DNA from 2 places in the Streptomyces sp. NPDC042002 genome. Region 2 is predicted to be linked to the other one. Evidence: riboswitches for the same ligand, from Rfam matches in the RefSeq annotation. Region 2 holds a riboswitch; the other holds the start of a gene.

Region 1 (3,721 bases), on a different contig from region 2:
TACGAGGCACGCGTCTTCGGGGTGAACTCGGCGATGCCCATGGCCCAGGCCCGCAGGCGCGCTCCGAACGCCGCCTATCTCGTGCCGCGCTTCGGGCTCTACCGCGAGGTCAGCGAACAGGTCATGGGGCTGTTGCGGGCCCTGTCGCCGCTGGTGGAGCCACTGAGCCTGGACGAGGCGTTCGTGGACCTGGAGGCGGGCGGGACGGCCTGGGACGACGCCTCGGCGCGGCTGGCCGGTGCCAAGCTGCGCGCGGACATCCGGGCGGTCACGGGACTCACGGGGTCGGTGGGGCTCGCCGCCTCCAAGATGCTGGCGAAGATCGCCTCGGAGCAGGCCAAGCCCGACGGCCTCGTGCTGATCGAGCCGGGCACCGAGCGCGCGCTGCTGGGGCCGATGCCGGTGCGGACGCTGCCGGGTGTGGGGCCGGCGACCGGCGACCATCTGCGGCGGGCCGGGATCACCACCGTCGAGGAGCTCGCCGAGGCGGGCGAGGACGAGCTCGTACGGCTGGTGGGGAAGGCGCACGGGCACGCCCTGTTCGCGATGGCGCTGGCCCACGACGTGCGGCCCGTGGTGGCCGAACGGGAGACCAAGTCGGTGTCGGTCGAGGACACCTACGACGTGGACATCCACGACCGGGTCCGGGTGGAGCTGGAGGTGCAGCGGCTCGCGGACCGGTGTGTGCGGCGGCTGCGCCGGGCCGGGCTGTCGGGGCGGACGATCGTGCTGAAGGTGCGCAGGTACGACTTCTCGACGCTGACCCGGTCCGAGACGCTGCGGGGGCCCACGGACGATCCCGGGGTCGTCCGGGAGGCCGCCGCGCGGCTGCTGGAGGGCGTGGACACGACCGGAGGCGTGCGGCTGCTGGGAGTCGGCGTCTCCGGGCTCGCCGACTACACGCAGGAGGACCTGTTCGCGCAGGCGCAGGCCGCCGCCGTGGGGGAGCCGGTGGCCGAGGAGCATTCCGCGGACGAGCCGGCCGAGGGCGCCCCGGTGGAGGAGGGGCGGCCCGCGGAGCGGCGGTGGTCCTCCGGGCACGATGTGCGCCATGCCGAGTACGGGCACGGCTGGGTGCAGGGGAGCGGGCTGGGGCGGGTCACCGTGCGGTTCGAGACTCCGTATTCCGAGCCCGGGCGGGTGCGGACGTTCCGGACGGACGATCCGCGGCTGGAACCGGCGGATCCGCTGCCCCTGGTGGAGCGAAGACCCGGGGACGCCGACGGGTTCCCGGCGGCTCCCGGGCCGTCGGCGTCAGAAGCCGCGACGCAACGTCCGGGCCTACGACCAGGTCCGGGCGTGGGCCCGGACCTGTACACCGGCCCGGACGCGGGCCCGGACCCGGACGGGAGTCGCGACGCGGATCCGGCCACCCGGGAAGCTCAGGCGTCCTCCGTGCCCGCGATCCGGCCGAAGTCCCGGTCCGGCGGTATCGGGGACGCCACGTCGAGACCGTAGTGGTGGTAGAGCTGGAGTTCCTGTTCGGGGGAGAGATGACGCCCGACGCCGAAGTCGGGGGCGTCCTTGATCAGGGCTCGGTCGAAGGGGATGCGCAAGGTCCCCTCGACGATCTCGCTGGGCTCCAGGGGCACGAAGGCGTCCCTGCTGAACAGCCCTGTGCGTATGGCCGCCCACTCCGGGACACCGGTCGCGTCGTCGAGATAGACCTCGTCGATCGTGCCGATCTTGGTGCCGTTGCTGTCGAACGCCTTGCGGCCGATCAGGTTGCGCGGATCGATGTCGGTCTGCACGGTCCCTCCAGTGGTCGCAAACTCATCCGTAAGTACTACGAAAGAGCACATTTGTGAAGGCGGCCACTCGAAGGCTGATGTCTTGTCCTCGCTGGTAGGCTGGCAGACGGCTGCTGATCCCGTGCGGGAGAGTCCTCCAGATTTCACCGGAGGCGCCGAAGGAGCAAATCCTCCCCGGAATCTCTCAGGCTCACGTACCGCACGGACGAGGTCACTCTGGAAAGCAGGGCGGGTGCCGATGGCCTCCGCTCTCACCGACGGTGAAAGTCGGGTCGTCCGCGGACGACCCGGTGAAACTCTCAGGTTGAGATGACAGAGGGGGAGGCCGTCGGGGTACCCGTGCCGGGGTGCCCCTCGAAGGTCGCGTCAGACCAGGAGGCCTCCGCCATGACCGCCCCTCGCATTCCGCTTTCCGAGCTCGAACAGGGCATTCCCTTCGAGCAGCGCCACATCGGGCCCGACTCCGAAGCCCGGGCCAAGATGCTCGCGCAGGTCGGCTACGGCTCGCTCGACGAGCTGACGGCCGCCGCGGTGCCGGACGTGATCAAGAACGCCGAGGCCCTGAAGCTGCCGGCCGCGCGGACCGAGGCCGAGGTACTGGCCGAGCTCCGCTCCCTCGCGGACCGCAACGAGGTGCTCGGCTCGATGATCGGCCTCGGTTACTACGGCACGTTCACGCCGCCGGTGATCCTGCGCAACGTCATGGAGAACCCGGCCTGGTACACCGCGTACACGCCGTACCAGCCGGAGATCTCGCAGGGCCGTCTCGAGGCGCTGCTGAACTTCCAGACCGTCGTCGCCGAGATCACCGGACTGCCGACCTCCGGCGCCTCCCTCCTCGACGAGGGCACCGCCGCCGCCGAGGCGATGGCGCTGTCCCGCCGCATGGGCAAGAACAAGAAGGGCCTCTTCCTGGTCGACGCGGACGCGCTGCCGCAGACCATCGCCGTCATAGAGACCCGCGCCGAGCCGACCGGCGTCGAGATCGTCGTCGCCGACCTCGCCGACGGCATCCCGGCCGGCCTCGCCGGGCGCGAGATCAACGGCGTGCTGATCCAGTACCCGGGCGCCTCCGGTGCCGTACGCGACATCAAGCCGATCGTCGAGCAGGCGCACGAGCTGGGCGCGGTCGTCACCGTCGCCGCCGATCTGCTCGCCCTGACCCTGCTGACCTCGCCCGGCGAGCTCGACGCGGACATCGCGATCGGTACGACGCAGCGCTTCGGTGTGCCGATGGGCTTCGGCGGACCGCACGCCGGTTACATGGCGGTCCGCGAGAAGTTCGCGCGCAGCCTCCCCGGCCGGCTGGTCGGTGTGTCCGTGGACGCCGACGGGAACAAGGCGTACCGCCTCGCCCTGCAGACGCGTGAGCAGCACATCCGCCGCGAGAAGGCGACCAGCAACATCTGTACGGCTCAGGTGCTGCTCGCCGTGATGGCCGGCATGTACGCCGTCTACCACGGTCCCGACGGCCTGCGGACCATCGCGTGGCGTACCCACCGCTACGCCACGGTCCTGGCCGCGGGTCTCACCGCCGGCGGCGTCGAGGTCGTGCACGGCGCGTACTTCGACACGCTCACCGTGCGGGTCCCGGGCCGCGCCGCCGAGACCGTGGCCGCCGCCCGCGACCACGGCGTCAACCTCCACCGCGTCGACGCCGACCAGGTGTCGATCTCGTGCGACGAGACGACCACGCGCGAGCAGCTGGCCGCCGTGTGGACCGCCTTCGGCGTCGACGGCGACATCGAGGCGCTGGACGCGAGCGCGGAGGACACCCTGCCGGCCGCGCTGCTGCGCACGGACGAGTACCTCACGCACCCCGTCTTCCACCAGCACCGCTCCGAGACCGCGATGCTGCGCTACCTGCGCAAGCTCTCCGACCGCGACTACGCGCTCGACCGCGGCATGATCCCGCTGGGCTCCTGCACCATGAAGCTCAACGCGACCACCGAGATGGAGCCGGTCACCTG
Region 2 (3,721 bases):
AGACGGGGACGTACACCTGGCCCCCGAGGTCCATCGTGGGCAGATCGAGCGGACCGCTCTGCGGGCCGCCGCCGTTGGGCAGCGGCACCCATACGAAGCTGCGGCCGAGCGCCTCGACGATACGAGCGGCCGCCGAGGGCCCCGCGGGCATGCTGAGGGAGGAGGACAACACCTCCTCCAGCTCGTTGCCGGGCCAGCCGCCGTGCGGATGGGGGTGCGCCTGTGCCGGAAAGTCCATCTGTCTACCGCCCGCTTCGAACCGTTGTTCCGGCTGGAAAGATTAGTGGGCCACCGCAACCGGTCAGTGGCCGAAGTCGATCCCGCGCAGGACGTCCGCCGCGTCCCGGTCGATCAGCACCGCCGAGCCGCACCCCGGGGGCAGGTCTCCCCTCTCGGCGGAGCGCAGCAGCCGGGCGACCGCGCCGCGATGGCGGGCGAAGGCGTAGCGCGAGACGCCCCGGCCGCGCTCGCGCTGCCCGTCCCGCGCGGTGCCCGGCGGGACGTCGAGCAGCAGCAGGTGCAGCGCGCCGCCCCGGCGCCGGGCCTCGCGGGCGAGCCAGCGGCGCACCCAGGCCTGCGTACCGCAGTCGTGCACGACGAGTCCGCCGCCGCCCCGCAGCGCGCGGCGCAGGCCGGCGTAGTGCGCGAGGCGGACGAGGGGGCGGTAGAGGACGTACGGCACCAGGCGGGCCATCCGGCCGTCCCAGCGCTCGCGGGTGTCCTGCGAGTCGACGCGCGCGCCCCGCACGGCCCGCCGCATCAGCGTCGACTTTCCGCTGCCGGGCAGTCCGGTGACCACCACGAGGTCGCGCGCCCCGAAGCGGAGACCGTGCGGGCTGTGTCCGACCCGGTCGCGGAGGTCCCGGACGACAGGCGCCGGCAGCGGGCCGCGCGCCTCCCGGGCCGGTGCGCCGGGCTGCTCCGGCAGCGCGAGACCCGAGGTCGTCGCGTACGCCGTGGTCCTGTTCACCGTGACCGTCCTCCCCTTGGGTGTGGAGTCCCATCCCCGTCGACTGTAAAGAGAAGGTAATGCCCGGCGCTTCCCCTTTTCATGCGCGGACTGCCACAGCCCGGTTACAGATGCCGGTCTGCCGGGATCGGACGGCACGTGCGATGATGGCCCCGCCAACTGCATACCGGCCGCTTGAATCCGCGCGGGAGAGTCCTGGGTACGTGTACCCGGGCGCCGAAGGAGCAAGTCCCTCCCTTGAATCTCTCAGGCCCCGTTACCGCGCGGGCGAGGCACATCTGAAAAGCGGGCCGCTCACCGGTGGCTCCACCCAAGGTGCAAATCAGGACCACCGTTTCGCGGGGTCCTGATGAACCTCTCAGGTTCCGATGACAGATGGGGAGGAACGACCTCGCCGTCATGCCTTGGGAGCCAGACCGATGAGCAGCACCGCACCCCGTCACACCGCGCTCGATGCCCTGCATCGCTCGCTGGGCGCGACGATGACCGACTTCGCAGGCTGGGACATGCCCCTGCGCTACGGCTCCGAGCGCGACGAGCACCTCGCCGTCCGCACGAAGGCCGGCCTCTTCGACCTCTCCCACATGGGCGAGATCACCGTCACCGGCCCCGAGGCCGCGGCTCTCCTGAACCACGCGCTGGTCGGCAACATCGCCACCGTCGGCGTGGGCCGCGCCCGCTACACCATGATCTGCCAGGAGGACGGCGGCATCCTGGACGACCTGATCGTCTACCGCCTGGCCGAGCACGAAGCCGGTTCCTCTCACTACATGGTCGTCGCGAACGCCTCCAACGCCCAGGTGGTGCTGGACGCGCTGACCGGGCGCGCCGCCGGTTTCGACGCCGTGGTGCGCGACGACCGTGACGCGTACGCGTTGATCGCCGTACAGGGGCCCGAGTCCTCCGGCATCCTCAAGGCGGTCACCGACGCGGACCTGGACGGCCTGAAGTACTACGCGGGCCTGCCGGGCACGGTGGCCGGCGTTCCGGCCCTGATCGCCCGCACCGGCTACACCGGCGAGGACGGCTTCGAGCTGTTCGTCGCCCCCGCCGACGCCGAGAAGGTGTGGCAGGCGCTGACCGACGCGGGCACCCCCGCCGGTCTTGTCCCCTGCGGTCTGTCGTGCCGCGACACGCTGCGCCTGGAGGCCGGCATGCCGCTGTACGGGCACGAGCTGACCACCTCGCTGACCCCCTTCGACGCCGGTCTCGGCCGGGTCGTGAAGTTCGAGAAGGACGGCGACTTCGTGGGGCGCGCGGCGCTGACCGAAGCCGCCGAGCGTGCCGCTTCCGAGCCGCCGCGGGTCCTCGTCGGCCTGATCGCCGAGGGGCGTCGCGTGCCGCGCGCCGGGTACTCGGTCGTCGTCGGCGGCCAGGTGATCGGCGAGATCACCTCCGGCGCCCCGTCCCCCACGCTGGGCAAGCCGATCGCCATGGCGTACGTCGACGCCGCGCACGCCGCGCCGGGCACCGCCGGTGTCGGTGTGGACATCCGGGGCAGCCACGAACCGTACGAGGTCGTGGCGCTGCCGTTCTACAAGCGCCGGAAGTGACACTGGTCCGCACGGGCCGGACGTGACACCGGTCCGCACGGGCCGGACATGACACGGATCCCCGTCGGGCTCCGGCGCTGACGGGCGATCCCGTCGGGCTCCGGACGTGACCCTGGGCACATCCGCCCGGGTCACCCACGCTTCCCTCCATCAGCACTCCCACGCGTACAGGAGAATTCAGGTCATGAGCAACCCCCAGAAGCTGCGCTACAGCAAGGAGCACGAGTGGCTGTCCGTCGCCGAGGACGGCGTCGCGACGGTCGGCATCACCGAGTACGCGGCCAACGCGCTCGGCGATGTCGTCTACGCCCAGTTCCCGGCGGTCGGTGACACGGTGACCGCGGGCGAGTCCTGTGGCGAGCTGGAGTCGACCAAGTCGGTCAGCGACCTGTACTCCCCCGTCGACGGCGAGGTCGTCGAGGCCAACCAGGACGTCGTGGACGACCCGTCGCTCGTGAACTCCGCGCCCTTCGAGGGCGGCTGGCTGTTCAAGGTGCGCGTCGCGGGCGAGCCCGAGGACCTGATGTCCGCCGACGAGTACACCGCCTTCACCGCCGGCTGAGGAGTCACCGCATGTCGCTTCTGAACACCCCCCTTCACGAGCTGGACCCGGACGTCGCGGCCGCCGTCGACGCCGAGCTGCACCGCCAGCAGTCCACCCTGGAGATGATCGCCTCGGAGAACTTCGCTCCGGTCGCGGTCATGGAGGCCCAGGGCTCGGTCCTGACCAACAAGTACGCCGAGGGTTACCCGGGCCGTCGCTACTACGGCGGCTGCGAGCACGTCGACGTGGCCGAGCAGATCGCCATCGACCGGGTGAAGGCGCTCTTCGGCGCCGAGTACGCCAACGTGCAGCCCCACTCGGGTGCCTCCGCCAACCAGGCCGCGCTGTTCGCGATGGCCCAGCCCGGCGACACCATCCTCGGCCTGGACCTGGCCCACGGCGGCCACCTGACCCACGGAATGCGGCTGAACTTCTCCGGCAAGCAGTTCAACGTGGTCGCGTACCACGTGGACGAGGCCGGCCTGGTCGACATGGCCGAGGTCGAGCGGCTCGCCAAGGAGCACCGCCCGAAGGTGATCATCGCGGGCTGGTCGGCGTACCCGCGGCAGCTGGACTTCGCCGCGTTCCGCCGGATCGCGGACGAGGTCGAGGCCCTTCTGTGGGTCGACATGGCGCACTTCGCCGGTCTGGTCG

Evidence for each region. Region 2 has a riboswitch for glycine ahead of gcvT (glycine cleavage system aminomethyltransferase GcvT). Riboswitches for the same ligand answer to the same signal wherever they lie in the genome.
Region 1: it holds a riboswitch for glycine, as region 2 does, so the genes downstream of both, gcvP (aminomethyl-transferring glycine dehydrogenase) here and gcvT (glycine cleavage system aminomethyltransferase GcvT) in region 2, are expected to answer to the same signal.

What each region holds. Positions count from the first base shown of each region.
Region 1 covers NZ_JBVJCT010000033.1:9,147-12,867, forward strand. Annotated here, with positions in the region: gene ACZ6KY_RS32885 (DNA polymerase IV) at 1-1,458, shown strand, start outside; gene ACZ6KY_RS32890 (PRC-barrel domain-containing protein) at 1,383-1,751, opposite strand; glycine riboswitch at 1,866-1,961, shown strand; gene gcvP (aminomethyl-transferring glycine dehydrogenase) at 2,139-3,721, shown strand, end outside.
Region 2 covers NZ_JBVJCT010000023.1:69,320-73,040, forward strand. Annotated here, with positions in the region: gene ACZ6KY_RS27990 (enhanced serine sensitivity protein SseB) at 1-238, opposite strand, end outside; gene ACZ6KY_RS27995 (AAA family ATPase) at 302-970, opposite strand; glycine riboswitch at 1,146-1,242, shown strand; glycine riboswitch at 1,243-1,355, shown strand; gene gcvT (glycine cleavage system aminomethyltransferase GcvT) at 1,390-2,523, shown strand; gene gcvH (glycine cleavage system protein GcvH) at 2,708-3,085, shown strand; gene glyA (serine hydroxymethyltransferase) at 3,097-3,721, shown strand, end outside.